Regions from separate parts of the Sinobaca sp. H24 genome, predicted to be linked through region 1. Evidence: riboswitches for the same ligand, from Rfam matches in the RefSeq annotation. Region 1 holds a riboswitch; the other holds the start of a gene.
What was found. A riboswitch is a leader RNA that binds a small molecule or an ion and turns the genes downstream of it on or off. The one in region 1 is predicted to bind lysine.
Positions count from the first base shown of each region.

Region 2: linked by a shared signal. The riboswitch ahead of MMY81_RS34030 (Na+/H+ antiporter NhaC family protein) and the one ahead of MMY81_RS00525 (Na+/H+ antiporter NhaC family protein) in region 1 are both predicted to bind lysine.

Region 1 covers NZ_JALBWT010000001.1:82,209-89,995, reverse strand. The annotation lists gene MMY81_RS00545 (high affinity choline transporter 1) at 1-1,010, opposite strand, end outside; gene cudC (choline uptake/conversion transcriptional regulator CudC) at 1,170-1,733, opposite strand; gene betB (betaine-aldehyde dehydrogenase) at 2,031-3,488, shown strand; gene gbsB (choline dehydrogenase) at 3,582-4,793, shown strand; gene MMY81_RS33655 (Na+/H+ antiporter NhaC family protein) at 4,852-5,073, opposite strand; gene MMY81_RS00525 (Na+/H+ antiporter NhaC family protein) at 5,036-6,412, opposite strand; lysine riboswitch at 6,568-6,742, opposite strand; gene MMY81_RS00520 (HAD hydrolase family protein) at 6,866-7,429, opposite strand; gene MMY81_RS00515 (HAD-IIB family hydrolase) at 7,557-7,754, opposite strand.
Region 2 covers NZ_JALBWT010000008.1:12,851-20,637, forward strand. The annotation lists partial or broken gene MMY81_RS12305 (SulP family inorganic anion transporter) at 1-1,408, shown strand, start outside; gene MMY81_RS12310 (universal stress protein) at 1,535-1,954, shown strand; gene betB (betaine-aldehyde dehydrogenase) at 2,160-3,617, shown strand; gene MMY81_RS34025 (Na+/H+ antiporter NhaC family protein) at 3,693-4,364, opposite strand; gene MMY81_RS34030 (Na+/H+ antiporter NhaC family protein) at 4,367-5,248, opposite strand; lysine riboswitch at 5,394-5,567, opposite strand; gene MMY81_RS12325 (HAD family hydrolase) at 5,693-6,580, opposite strand; gene MMY81_RS12330 (Asp23/Gls24 family envelope stress response protein) at 6,739-7,428, opposite strand; gene MMY81_RS33360 (hypothetical protein) at 7,591-7,725, opposite strand; gene amaP (alkaline shock response membrane anchor protein AmaP) at 7,756-7,787, opposite strand, start outside.

The DNA.
Region 1 (7,787 bases):
TCGGGCGTGAGGAAACGAAGCACGTGCGGCAGCACCATGGCCGCTGATTCAGGGTCGGTTGTGCCAAATGCGCTCCAATCTGCATTGTAGCCGATAATTCCAATCAAGACTGCGGGAAGGGCAGCCAGCATACAGATGAAACCTGCAAAAATGGAAAGCCACATCGCTGTTTTCTCATCTTTAGCAGAAAGGACTCGTTGAAAATACACCTGCCAGGCAATTCCTCCGAAAATAAGAAGCAGTGCATAATCCCACCAGTGCCAGTACCAATTGCCCCAGTCCGGATGGTTCCATCCATCCAATGGAGGGAACAGGCTGGCATAGGAGCCGAAATCGGCCTGGTAGTTCGCCCAGTTTACGCCAATGCTGTCTGTGCTGCCAAAAGCAAAGGGAAGAATAAGAAACAGACCGATGATCAATACGCCCATTTGAAACACATCGGTGTAAGCAACGGCCCACATGCCGCCGAATACCGTATAGGCTACAGCAATAATCGCAGAAATAATAATCGACGTGGTGAAATCAAGTCCAAGAATGGTTCCAAACGTCGTACCGAGTGCAGTCAGAATAGCGCCGCTCCAGAAAAGCTCTCCGAGCAGGGCGGGGATATAAAGAATACCGGCCATTTTTTTACCAAAGCGCTGCTCAAGCGGGTCAATAATCGTCATAAATTCATAGCGCCGCATTTTTCTGGCGTAGAAAATACCGCCGATAATAAGACTGAGCGCGTAGCCCCAGGGAGCCTGGGCCCAGACCAGGCCGTCGGCATATGTAGATTCAGCTGTTCCATTAATAAAGCCTCCGCCGACCCAGGTGGCCGACATCGTAAACATAGCGACCCCGAGCGGCATGCTGCGGCGGGCTACCATCATGTCATCGAGTGAACCGGTTTTCTTCGAAGCCATAAATGCTCCTATGTAATAGATAAGCGCATAAAACAAAAGCATGGAGATAAATCCACTCCAGACAATATCTGCATCTGTGAAAGCAACGTACACGACGACTCCCATCATAAGCAGGATAAAGCCGAATGATTTAAGCAAATTCATTGTTGTTTCTTTCATCTAAAATAACTCCTTTAATTAGTCGGAATATTATGAAAATATTTTTGGGCACACGTATCCCTTTCCGCAGAACATCATTCTGCTCCGGATACATGCTTGTAGATTTTATTCGCTTTTGTCTGAGTCCTCCAGTGGGATTAAGTTGAAAATCTCACCGCTCTGTATCGATTCAACAAGCCGGTCAAGCCAGCGGTAGTAGGCTTTGGAACGTTCGAGAAATTCAACGAGATCCCGGGCCTCTTCTTTAATCTCTTCAGAGTACTCAGGTGCATCCAGAATGGTTTGCAGCTGGTTTTGCGCGTCTGCAATAGCTTCCAGGTTGATTTTCACTTCCCTTTCCCAGTTCTTGCTGAAGAAGTTACTGAAAAAGTGAAAGAAGTCTTTCTCCGCGATATAAGTCTGCTTACGCTTGCCTTTACGGAATGTTTTTTTAACGATGTTAAATTCCTGAAGTTTTTTAACTCCGGTACTCATACTTGGCTTGCTCATACCGAGACGCTCCCGCATCTCATCTAATGTCATATCTCCTTCGAGATACATCGTTCCATATAAAGTACCGACACTTCGGGTCACTCCGTATAAATCCATTGTTTCTGCTATCGAATCAACTACAAGATCTTTTGCATTTTCGAGCGACTCTCTAGCTTGTTCATCATGGGAGTTAGACATTAAACCCCTCCTCTGAATATAATAAATTAAATTTGTTAAATAATTTCTTTACTTTTTTAATGATAACGCAATAAAGAAGTTTGTCAAAGGTTTAATAAAAGGAGTGCCTTGAAAATAGGTGACGCTGAAAATTCTATATATGGTAGAAATTTAAAAACATAAAAATTTTTTTGACAGATAATTTTCCCCGTGTTAAATTTAAATTGTTCGAAACGTTAAATTTTTTTAAAACAAACTAAACAAAAAGTAAACAGATCAAAAAAATAGAAGGAGGCGTTTTACTTGTCCGATAAGAGAATGTATATCAACGGAGAATGGGTAGAAGCCAAATCAGGAAACACCCGCAGCATTTTAAATCCGTTTAATCAGGAGACCATTGCAACCGCCGCCGAAGGTGCAAGGGAAGATTCCCAGGCAGCTGTTCAGGCAGCGCGCGAAGCATTTGATCACGGAGAATGGGCCAATACCCCGGCAGCAGAAAGAGGAATGCTCGTTCAGAAAATAGCTGACTTTATCAAACGTGATAATGAAGAGATGGCTGAGCTTGAAACGCTTGATACCGGAAAAACAATGGTGGAGAGCCGTGCAGATATGGATGATATTGCCGGTGTGTTCCAATATTTCGCAGGACTTGCTGATAAGAATGGGGGAGAAGTCATTGCTTCTCCTCTGCCGGATTCAGAGAGCCGCGTGGTAAGAGAGCCGGTCGGTGTCTGCGGACAGATTACTCCATGGAATTATCCACTGCTTCAGGCAGCGTGGAAAATTGCGCCGGCACTGGCTGCCGGAAATACCATTGTAGTAAAGCCAAGTGAAATCACGCCGCTTACGACAGTAAAGGTATTTGAGTTAATGGAAGAAGCTGGTTTTCCTAAAGGCGTAGCCAACCTTGTATTGGGCCCTGGTGCTACTGTTGGAGCCGAACTTTCCGAAAATGTGGACGTTGATCTGATCTCTTTTACCGGAGGCATCGAAACAGGCAAGAAAATCATGCAGGCCGCCAGCGTAAACGTAAAGAAAATTGCGCTTGAGCTTGGTGGAAAGAATCCGAATATCGTGTTCGCCGACGCAGATTTTGATACAGCGGTCGACCAGGCCATGAATGCGGTATTTTTCCACGGCGGTCAGGTATGCTCTGCCGGGTCCCGTCTTATTATAGAAGAAAGCATTCATGATGAATTTGTAGAAGAGCTCGTGAAACGCTCTAAAAATATTAAACTTGGCAATGGATTTGACGAAAGCACCCAGTCCGGGCCGCTTATCTCCAATGAACACCGTGCCAAGGTAGAAAAATATGTAGAGATTGGAAAGCAGGAAGGAGCAAAGCTTGCTCTCGGCGGTTCCCGTCCAGAACAGGAGGAGCTGCAGAACGGTTCGTTCTACCTGCCTACTATCTTTACAGAATGCAAAGCGGATATGAGAATCGTTCAGGAGGAAGTATTCGGTCCGGTTCTTACCATTGAAACATTTAAGACAGAAGAAGAAGCGGTAACGCTGGCCAACGATACGATTTACGGCCTGGCCGGCGCCGTCTTTACTAATGACATCGCGAAAGCGGAAAGTGTAGCAGCAAAACTCCGCATGGGTACTGTCTGGATTAATGATTTCCATCCATACTTTGCGCAGGCACCGTGGGGCGGATACAAGCAGTCCGGTTTCGGCCGTGAGCTTGGCCATATCGGCCTGGAAGAATACACAGAAGTGAAGCACATTTTCCGAAACAAGAAGCCTGCAGCCATTAACTGGTTCGCTTAGTAATAGGTCCTGTGCCTGGGACACCAGGCATAGACCTGAGACTTTACAATACATCAAATATAAAAAACAACGGTCCTATAGGAGGAATTGTATATGAGTTTGAATATGAAAGTAGAATCTATGTTAAGTTATCATACGTTTGAACTGCCAACAGCAATCAAACACGGAATTGGTTCCATTAAGCACATTGGGGAAGAAGTAAAAGCGCTTGGCGCAACAAAAGTTCTTCTTGCTACAGATCCTGGCATCTATAAAGCCGGCGTCGTAGATCCAGTTATTGAACATTTAAAAAAAGCAGGCGTGGAGGTTGTGCTTTTCGATAAAGTCGAGCCTAACCCACCGGTACGTTTAATTGCAGAAGGATCAAAAGTCTTTAAAGAAGAAGGATGCAACGGTCTTGTAGCAGTCGGAGGCGGAAGCTCTATGGATACAGCGAAAGCTATTGGTGTAGAAGCTGTTCATGAAGGTTCGGTACTGGACTACGAAGCAGCAGACGGCAAAAAACCGCTCGAAAACCGCATCCCGCCGCTTACAACGATTCCTACAACAGCTGGAACCGGTTCTGAAGTAACGCAGTGGGCCGTTATCACGGACGAAGAGCGCGAATTTAAATTTAATACAGGCGGTCCGTTAATCGCGGCTCACCTTACGATTCTTGACCCGCAGCTTCATGTGTCCATGCCGCCTCACGTAACAGCAATGACAGGTATCGATGCAATTGCCCACGCGGTAGAGTGCTACACGATGAAGTTTGCTCAGCCTGTTACAGATGCTGTAGCCCTAATGGCAATGGAGTATGCATCTAAATACATTCGTCGTGCCTATGCAGACGGTGCCGATCTGGAAGCCCGTTATGGAATGGCGCAGGCTGCTATGCTTGCCGGTCTTTCCTACGGAAGCGAGTCCGCGGGTGCAGCCCACGCAATGAGCCAGACGCTTGGCGGTATTATCCCTGTTGCGCACGGTCAGTGTGTAGCAACGATGATGGGACCTGTTATGGAATATAACTGGAAAGGTGCTCCTGAGCGCTTTGCCCGTATGGCACAGGCTTTTGGCATCAATACAGCAGATATGACAACCGAAGAAGCTGCAAAAGCTTCTGTGAAGTGGATGTATGATCTTGCTGAAGATCTGGATATCCCTAATCTCGAAGAACAGGGCGTATCTTCTGACATGATCGATCGTCTTTCTAAAGAAGCCATGAAAGACCCTCAGACAGAAGGAAATCCAAGAGATCTTAAAGAGCGTGACTATCAGTGGATCTACAAGCGCTGCTTTAACCAGGTACCAAGCTCTATCCAATAGAATATAATCAAAAAACCTGCGGATGTCAGATCCGCAGGTTTTTTAGGTATTTATATTTTTATGAGGCGGAAGCTGGAGCTGATTTGGATAAAAACACTTTTATAAGATAGACAGCAGCTACAAGCAGCACGACAGCCGTTACCAGGCCGAGCCACATGCTTCCGGACAGGCCAAGAACAATATACCCGGCAGAAGATGCTCCGGCTGCAATGAGGGCATATGGGAGCTGTGTCACGACATGATCAATATGGTGGCTTCCGGCTCCCGTGGACGAGAGAATCGTCGTATCGGAAATAGGGGAACAGTGATCCCCGAAAATAGAAACCGGCCAGAACAGAGGCTAAGAAAGGCAGCATCATCGTAATATCGAGCGTTGCTGCAATTTCTCCGGCAATCGGAAGAAGGAGCGAAAATGTTCCCCAGGACGTGCCGGTTGAAAACGCCATAAAGCCGGCAACAATAAACAGCAGCAGGGGCAGAAGAAATAACGGAATACTGCCATCGATTAATTCAGCAAGATATGCTCCTGTCTGCAGCTCGTCTATCACGGCTACAATGATCCAGGCGAGAATCAGAATATAAATAGCCGGCATCATTGCTTTAATACCCGCAGCTCCTGCTTTACCTACCATAGAAGACTTAGGCTTTTTAGTGAGGGTAAGGATAAAAGCGACGGCTAATCCAATAAGTCCGCCGTAGACGAGAGAAGCGGACACATCTGTTTCGGCAAAAACGCTTAACACCGTTACAGTTTCCGCATTTTGGGCACCAGTGATGACCATAAATACGATCGTTGCAGCGACAAGAATAACGATAGGAAGCACAAGATCACGAACACGGCCGGTCAACTCATCAAGCTGATCGCCCGTTTCGCCCGGTACACCAAGCTTGGAACTGTCAAAAAGAATACCGTCCTCAAGCGCGCGGCGCTCGTGTTTTTTCATCGGGCCAATATCTGTTTTCCATACAATCATCAGAAGAACGAGCAGAAGAGCTGTTATTGCATAGAAGTTCATCGGAATCATATACAAAAATGCCTGCAGGCCGCTGTATTGATTTACCTGGTAGGACTCAAGGATGCCGGCAATAATCGTGATAATGTAAGCACCCCAGCTGGAAAGCGGTACAATGACACAAACAGGCGCTGCAACAGAGTCGACGATATAGGCGAGCTTTGCTCTGGAAATACCATGTCGATCTGTTAAAGGACGGCTTACCTGGCCGACCGTCAAGCTGTTGAAATAATCGTCTATAAATATTAAAATACCGAACAAAAAGGTTACCAGCTGCGCACCGGTTCTTGTTTTGACCCGGCGCAGCGCCCATTCCCCAAAAGCTCTGCTCCCGCCGGAAAGGCTGATTAAGGCCGCCATCACACCGAGAATAAGCAGAAAGAAGATGATATAGAGCTCCCACGTGTTAATGGCCCCATCCGTGTAGAAAAAACCGGTGAAAATGGACCATATGTATGAGATCGAAGCCAGCACGGACCAATCGTTAATAAGGAGAGCACCGATTAAAATACCCAGCCCAAGGGATGGCAGAACCTTTCGTGTAATAATAATCATCGCCAGAGCCAAAAGTGGCGGCAAGAGCGACAACGCAGATAATTCTTCCATTATGATTCCTCCAATTCGTCATGAAGCGTACGTATGCCAGCACATATCAAAAAGCCTGTATCCTGATTTTTTAAAAAGAAAAGGCCGGCCGCAGGAAATAAAAAAACTGCACGGAGACAGACTGTCACCATGCAGCGGACACCTCGGATCCGGTGAAAACAGGTAGCACTCCGCAGGATATGGCTGCGGCAGTCCTGTATTTATTCAATACAGGCCCAACGTCCGGAAGATGACCTGTCCGGGCATTTCGGCGGAGAAACCTTTTTGTTCAGGTTATCGGTGTCACCCTATCTGCACATACTCCTTTTCATCCGCGCCTCTACCTCATCCAGCGATGAGGCTTCTCTATGAAATTGGGTTTTCAGTCCATTTGTTTATCTTACATACTGCTTCATTTCATGATTTATTCAAAAATCATTATAACAATGGGGCCGCAGGGAAGCAAACCTTTTATTACGTCAGGCTGCTGCCGGCTGGAGCATTTAGTACAAATGTTTCAATAGCGTGCGCTACACCACTTTCGTTGTGATGAGTTGTCTCAAATGTAGCGGCTTTTTTCACTTCCGGTTCCGCATTTCCCATTGCAATGCTTGTAGCTGCTTTTTCAAACATAGGAAGATCGTTAAAATTGTCTCCAATTGCAAAGGTCTTATCCATAGAAAGGCCGGCGTGTTCGGTTAAATGCATTAGTCCAATGCCTTTTTGCGTGCTTGGATGCATGATTTCCAGGTTATCCCGGCCTGAGGAGGTAATGTGGATGCTCTCCGCGTCTTCCCAGTTGCTGCGGCAGTTCTGCAGTTTGTCTCCGAGCATGGACAAAATAAGAAATTTATAAACGGTAATCTGATTTTCTTCAATAAATTCGGGCTCGGGAAGCTCTTTCATTTTTGATTTCCGACGGTGGCCCTCTGCCACCTTCCAAATTTTCTCATTGACTTCATCGCCGTTGTCGAGGCCGGAGGTGAAAGCATCGAGGTCACTGCGGAAGTAGTCGCTGGACTGCGGAGGCGTATAAATTCCTTTATTCGTATAGGCATGATAATAATCTGCTGTTCATCAAGCCAATGCATTAAGGCGACAGCATCTTCGCGGATCATATGAACGTCCCGGATAATATCCTCTCCCCAGGAAACGATAGCGCCGTTTAAAGAAATAATGCCGTCCGGTTTTTGACGTTTACTTCGTTAAGAAGCCGCTGCACATCCGGCATACCTCTTCCCGTAGCGATAACGACTTTATCTCCTTTTTCCTGAAGCTTTTTTAAAGCAGACGCGTTTTCTTTCGTCACATAGCCGTCTTCGTGTAGAAGAGTGCCGTCCATATCAATTGCAATTGTTTTCATGTAGCTTCTCTCCATTCTTTCTATTTGTTCTAT
Region 2 (7,787 bases), on a different contig from region 1:
CCGGAATGGTGGTGGCGCTTGCTCTTATACCGGAAGCGATTGCCTTTTCCATCATTGCCGGCGTAGATCCCCAGGTGGGACTGTACGCTTCCTTCTGCATCGCAGTTGTTATTGCTTTTGTGGGGGGCCGTCCGGGAATGATCTCGGCTGCCACCGGTGCGATGGCATTGTTAATGGTAACGCTTGTAGCAAACCACGGCCTGGAATACCTGCTTGCAGCTACCGTACTGACGGGAATTCTACAGGTGATTTTCGGATTCAGCGGATTGTCCCGTCTGATGAAGTTTATTCCGCGTTCCGTTATGGTCGGGTTTGTAAATTCCCTGGCTATTCTTATCTTTATAGCGCAGATCGAACATTTTGAAGGAGAATCGTGGATCATGTATGCGCTCGTAGCGCTTACGCTTCTGATCATTTATACGTTTCCGCTTATTTCAAAAGCGATTCCTTCTACGATGATCGCAATTATCGTAGTCAGCGCATTTGCTATTTTCATGGGCTTTAATGTCCGTGACGTAGGAGACATGGGTGCTCTTCCGAGTACGCTCCCGATCTTTTTAATTCCGGATATTCCGTTGAATTTTGAGACGCTCGCGATTATTTTTCCTTATGCCTTATCCCTGACAGTTGTAGGTCTGCTTGAATCTCTGCTGACGGCTAATATTGTCGATGATATGACCGATACGGAAAGTAATAAAAATCAAGAATCCAAAGGGCAGGGCTATGCCAACGTCGTGACCGGCTTTTTTGGAGGAATGGCAGGCTGTGCGATGATTGGTCAATCTGTTATTAACGTGAAGTCCGGCGGAAGCGGACGCCTGTCTGCCTTAGTCGCCGGTGTGTTCTTAATGTTTCTCATTATTATTCTCGGCGGGCTGGTTGTACAGATTCCAATGGCGGCGCTTGCCGGCGTCATGATTATGGTGTCGATCAGTACATTCGACTGGGCTCTATCCGGGCTATGCCGAAGATACCAAAATCAGACACGATCGTAATGGTGCTGACAGTAATTGTCGTTGTGTACACGCATAACCTTGCGATCGGCGTGTTTGCCGGCGTGCTTCTCAGCATGGTATTCTTCGCAGCGAAAATCTCCCGTGTGAAGCTGACGGAAGAAGAAGGCAGCGATAAGACGACGAAAGTCTACCGCGTTCAGGCGCAATTATTCTTTGCTTCGGTATCAGAGTTTACAAAAAGCTTTGACTACGATAAAGATGCCGAAGCAGGAATTAAGCATATAGACATCGATCTTTCCGAATCACATGTCTGGGATGATTCCGCTGTAGAAGCGCTGGATAAAGTAAAAAGCAAATACAAACAAAAAGATATCACGACAGGCTTTATCGGCGTAAATAAAGAAAGCTCCCGCTTAATAGAAAAGCTGGACGGCATGATCTCCGGTCATTAATGAGCTGATTTACTCCAAAGACAGGGAAAAGGAGCTCCTTTTGTTTTTTTATCCCGGGAACAGATGAAAAAGTGGAAGGAATTTCTTTCTTCCTCGTCGTATATATATAGTAAGGGAGAGATGGCGATGTATAAAAAAGTACTTCTTGCAGCTGATGGTTCAGAGAATTCAGTGCGTGCGGCCGAACACGCCATGGCTATGGTGGAACATGAACAGGATTCTCATATGGACATCATTTTCGCAGTAGATGGAGACAAATCAAAATCAGATGTGCTGAAATACGGTGATTCCAACGTTATTAACAGCAAAAGAAAAGCAAAGCTTGCTCCTATTGAAACCAAGCTGAAGGAAAAAAATATTTCCTATGATATTCATATTAAGCACGGCGATCCGGGCCCGGCCATTGTGAAGTTTGCCAACGAAGGCTCTTACCAGTGCGTCATTATTGGAAGCCGCGGTTTAAATCAGGTCCAGACGATGGTACTCGGAAGCGTCAGCCACAAAGTGGCGAAGCGGGTCCAGTGTCCGGTAATGATTGTAAAATAAAGTACAAAAAAAAGAGACAGAGTGGCAGGAAATCAAGCCACTCTGTCTCTTTTTTCGGCTCCAGCATCTTTCAAATAATGTTAAGCTGATCTTGTACCTCAGCCCGTATACATCCATCGTTTCTGCTATAGAGTTGATAACGTATTTTTTTGAAGGAAACAAATGAAAGAAATAGAAGGGGGCGTTTTACTTGTCTGATAAGAGAATGTTTATTAACGGAGAGTGGGTAGAAGCCAAATCAGGAAATACCCGCAGTATTTTAAATCCGTTCAACCAAGAGACCATTGCAACGGCTGCAGAAGGAGACAGGGAAGATTCCCGGGCTGCAATTCAGGCGGCACGCGAAGCCTTCGATAACGGTGAATGGGCCGGTACGCCGGCAGCTATTAGAGGAGATCTAGTACAAAAGATAGCTGACTTTATTAGACGTGATAATGAAGAGATGGCAGAGTTGGAAACACTTGATACCGGAAAAACAATGGTGGAAAGCCGCGCAGATATGGATGATATTGCGGGCGTATTCCAGTATTTTGCAGGGCTTGCCGACAAAAATGGGGGAGAAGTGATCGCCTCGCCTCTTCCGGATTCTGAAAGCCGTGTAGTTAGAGAGCCGGTCGGTGTATGTGGACAAATTACTCCTTGGAACTATCCACTGCTTCAGGCAGCCTGGAAAATTGCCCCGGCGCTGGCAGCAGGAAATACAATTGTAGTAAAGCCAAGTGAAATTACACCGCTTACGACCGTAAAGGTATTTGAGTTAATGGAAGAAGCCGGATTTCCAAAAGGAGTTGCCAATCTTGTATTAGGATCCGGGGCATCGGTTGGAGCTGAGCTTTCCGAAAATGTTGATGTAGACCTGATTTCTTTTACCGGAGGTATCGACACAGGAAAGAAAATCATGCAGGCAGCAAGCGTAAACGTAAAGAAAATTGCGCTTGAGCTTGGCGGAAAAAACCCGAATATTATTTTTGCTGACGCAGACTTTGATACAGCAGTTGATCAGGCGATGAACGCTGTATTTTTCCACGGCGGCCAGGTGTGTTCTGCCGGTTCACGTCTTATTATAGAAGAAAGCATTCACGACGAATTTGTAGAGGAGCTTGTGAAACGCTCTAAAAATATTAAGCTGGGCAATGGTTTTGACGAAAGCACCCAGTCCGGACCGCTTATATCCAATGAGCATCGCGCCAAGGTGGAGAAGTATGTAGAAATAGGGCAGGAAGAAGGAGCAAAGCTTGTTCTCGGTGGTTCCCGTCCTCAGGAGAAAGAACTGCAGAATGGTTCGTTCTATCTGCCGACTATCTTTACAGAGTGTAAGGCGGATATGAGAATTGTGCAGGAGGAAGTATTCGGTCCGGTTCTTACTATTGAGACGTTCCAAACAGAAGAGGAAGCCGTAACGCTCGCTAACGACACCATTTACGGTCTGGCGGGTGCTGTATTTACAAATGATATCGCCAAAGCGGAAAGTGTAGCAGCACAGCTTCGTATGGGTACGGTCTGGATTAACGACTTTCATCCATACTTTGCCCAGGCTCCCTGGGGCGGGTACAAGCAGTCCGGGTTTGGCCGGGAGCTCGGTCATATCGGCTTTGAGGAGTATACAGAAGTGAAACATATTTTCCGTAATAAAAAGCCGGCAGCCCTTAACTGGTTCGCGTAACAAAAATACTCTATGTTCGTGAACAAGAAAAACAGCAAAAGCCGGAATCTGTTTTAAACAGGTTCCGGCTTTTTATTATGCTGAAGCTGTCGTTGATTTGGACAGAATTATTTTCATGATATAGACGACTGCTACCAGAAGGATCACAGCGGTTAACAGCCCAAGCCACATGCTTCCGGATACTCCAAGAACAAGGTAGCCTATAGAAGAGGCTCCGGCTGCAATCAGGGCGTAAGGAAGCTGTGTCACTACGTGATCGATATGATGGCTTCCTGCTCCGGTAGACGAAAGAATTGTCGTATCGGAAATAGGTGAACAGTGATCTCCAAAAATAGAACCGGCCAGCACAGAGGCTAAGAAAGGCAGCATCATTGTAATATCAAGCGTAGCTGCAATTTCTCCGGCAATCGGAAGAAGAAGCGAAAATGTTCCCCAGGATGTCCCGGTCGAGAAAGCCATAAAGCCGGCTACAATAAACAGCAGCAGAGGCAGTAGGAACAGCGGAATGCTGCCGTCAATTAATGCAGCCAGGTATGCTCCGGTCTGCAGCTCATCGATAACAGCTACAATGATCCAGGCAAGAATTAAAATATAAATAGCCGGCATCATTGCTTTAATACCCGCTGCTCCTGCTTTGCCGACCATAGAAGACTTTGGCTTTTTAGTGAGGGTAAGAATAAGAGCCGCGGCTAATCCAATCAGACCGCCGTACACAAGAGATGCGGACACATCTGTTTCAGCAAACACGCTCAGTACGTAACCGTTTCTGCATTTTGAGCACCAGTGATGATCATAAAGACGATCGTTGCGGCTACAAGAATAACGATAGGAAGAACAAGGTCGCGGACGCGGCCGGTTAATTCATCAAGCTGTCCGCCTGTTTCGCCCGGTATGCCAAGCTTGGAGCTGTCAAACAGCACGCCTTCCTCAAGTGCGAGGCGCTCGTGTTTTTTCATTGGTCCGATATCAGTCTTCCAGACAATCATCAGAAGAACGAGCAGAAGGGCCGTAATCGCATAGAAGTTCATTGGAATCATGTACAAAAATGCCTGCAGACCGCTGTATTGATTTACCTGATAGGATTCAAGGATTCCGGCAATAATCGTAATAATATAAGCGCCCCAGCTGGAAAGCGGCACAATAACGCAGACAGGAGCGGCGACAGAATCAACAATATAGGCAAGTTTTGCCCGGGAGATCCCGTGACGGTCGGTTAAAGGACGGCTTACCTGACCTACAGTAAGGCTGTTAAAATAATCATCAATAAATATTAAGATACCGAATAAAAAGGTAACCAGCTGGGCACCGGTTCTTGTTTTGACACGGCGCAGGGCCCATTCTCCAAAAGCTCTGCTGCCCCCGGAAAGACTGATTAAGGCAGCCATGACACCGAGAATAAGCAGAAAGAAAATAATATAAAGCTCCCACGTATTAATGGCGCCATCCGTGTAGAAAAAACCGGCAAAAATAGACCATATGTATGAGAGGGAAGCAAGCAAAGACCAGTCGTTGATGAGCAGGGCACCGATTAAAATACCTAAACCCAGAGAAGGCAGAACCTTCTTTGTAACAATAATCATCGCAAGAGCCAGAAGAGGCGGCAGAAGCGACAGAGCAGATAATTCTTCCATTATTATTCCTCCAGTTCATCATGAAGCATACGTATGACAGCGCAATTCACCAAAGCCTGTATCCTGATTTATAAATGGCCGCAGGCAATAAAAAAACTGCATGGAGACAGACTGTCACCATGCAGCGGACACCTCGGATCCGGTGAAAACAGGTAGCTCTCCGCAGTTGATTCTGCGGCAGTCCTGTATTTATTTAATACAGGCCCAATGCCCGGAAGATGACCTGTCCGGGCATTTCGGCGGAGAACCCTTTTTGTACAGGTTATCGGTGTCACCCTATCTGTACATACTTCTTTTCGTCCGCGCCTCTACCTCATCGAGCGATGAGGCTTTTCTATAAAATTGGATGTTCAGTCATTCTGTGTGTTTTCCATACCGCTTCATTCACATAATTTATTCAAAAATAATTATAACAATGGCTTCATGAGGAAAGCAAACCTTTTATCAGGATAAGCTGCTGCCTGCTGGAGTGTTCAGTACAAACGTTTCAATAGCATGCGCTACGCCGCTTTCATTATGATGCGTTGTTTCAAACGTTGCTGCTTTTTTTACTTCCGGTTCGGCGTTTCCCATCGCAATGCTCGTAGCTGCTTTTTCAAACATAGGCAGGTCGTTAAAGTTATCTCCTATCGCATAGGTTTTATCCATAGAAAGCCCGGCATGCTCGGTTAAATGCATTAGGCCAATTCCTTTTTGGGTGTTTGGATGCATAATTTCCAGGTTATCACGACCGGAAGAGGTAATATGGATACTTTCCTGGTCTTCCCAGCTGTTTCGGCATCCCTGCAGCTTCTCTCCAAGCATAGACAAAATAAGAAATTTATAAACGGTAATCTGGTTTTCTTCAATAAATTCAGGGGCGGGAAGGTCTTTCATTTTGGATTTCCGGCGGTGGCCCTCTGCAACGTTCCAAATGCGTTCATTTACCTCATTGCCGTTATCGAGGGTGGCTGTGAAGGCATCAAGGTCACTGCGGAAATAGTCACTCGACTGCGGGGGAGTATAAATGCCTTTGTTCGTATAGGCATGATAGTAAATCTGCTGCTCATCGAGCCAGTGCATTAAAGCGACAGCATCCTCGCGGATCATGTGTACTTCCCGGATTATTTCCTCTCCCCAGGAAATGATGGCGCCATTTAAGGAAATGATACCATCAGGCTTTACGTTTACTTCTTGTAAAAGACGCTGAACATCAGGCATGCCTCTTCCTGTAGCAATTACGACTTTATCTCCGTTTTCCTGAAGCTTTTCCAGAGCCGTGGCATTTTCCTTTGTTATATAGCCTTCTTCGTGGAGAAGGGTGCCATCCATGTCAATTGCAATTGTTTTCATATAGCTTCTCTCCATTCTTTCTATTTTTCTGTATAAAAGGTCTCTGTTGTCGTGTATGCTTTTTTATTTTATCATATTTACCCGGGCATCGAATGAAAAATGAAACCGCATGGAAAGCGAAAAGAAAAAGCTGCCGGTTGCCGGCAGCTTTAAGATAATTATTGAACACGAGGCGGAGCTGGATCTTTAGGTTCTTCTTCCGGAGGAGCTAGTTTCTCATCCCCGGCTTTGTCGATATCATCGACCGTCAAATTAATTTCTACAATTTCCAAGCCGGTCATTCGTTCAATGTCATGAGCGACATGAGTCTGTACTTCTTCAAAAATAGCTGGAATGCTTTTATCGTATTCTACAATAATATTTACATCAAGAGCAGCCTGGGTTTTTCCTACCTCTGCGCTGACGCCCTTTGTCAGGTTTCCGCTGCCGAGACGATCTGTAATACCTTCCACAACACCGCCGCTCATTCCTACAATGCCGTCTACACGCATCAATGCGACAGCGGCAATTTTCTTCACTACTTCCTCATCAATTAAAATGGAAGTGGAAGAGGGCGGATTGTTCGGTGTGTTTGTTGAAAGGCTGCTCGTGGCTGTTGCTGGAACAGATGACGTAGAAGCCGGAGCGTTGTCTTTTGTGTCAGCAGGAAGATTATCCTTTTTTTCTGAGGGTGAATCACTGGACGTTTGAACCGGTGTGCGTCCTTCCATGTTTCTGGCCGGAGAGCCCGGGCCTCCCATACGCTCAGCTGACTCTTTCTGCTCTTCTGCCGGAGAGGCCTCCGGCTTATTGCTTCTTCTCTGTGATTCGCTTCTTTTTTTATTTTCTCCGTTTGGTCCATTCTGCATAATAAATGCCTCCTAAATAATAGTAGTAACATTCCCACGGCCGCCGGTATTATCTGCGGGCGGTCAAAAACTCCATCGTTTTCCGGGTTGCATCCTGAAAATCCCTGTGTCCGTCGAGCTGTCTTCCAATTAGGTAGCCTGCTGCTAGAAAGATGGCTACAACTAGTGCTTCACCGAATCCCGAAAGATAATTCCGAGAAGCAGTGCCAATACTGTACATACGATTCGTCCTCTGTAGTCGATCCATTGTTTGGAGGATGCTGTATCCGGCTGGTTCATATCTCTTTCTTCATTCATTATTTGTACACCACCTTATAGAATGTATAATTACTGAACTCTGGAAACTTTCGGTCCTTTAG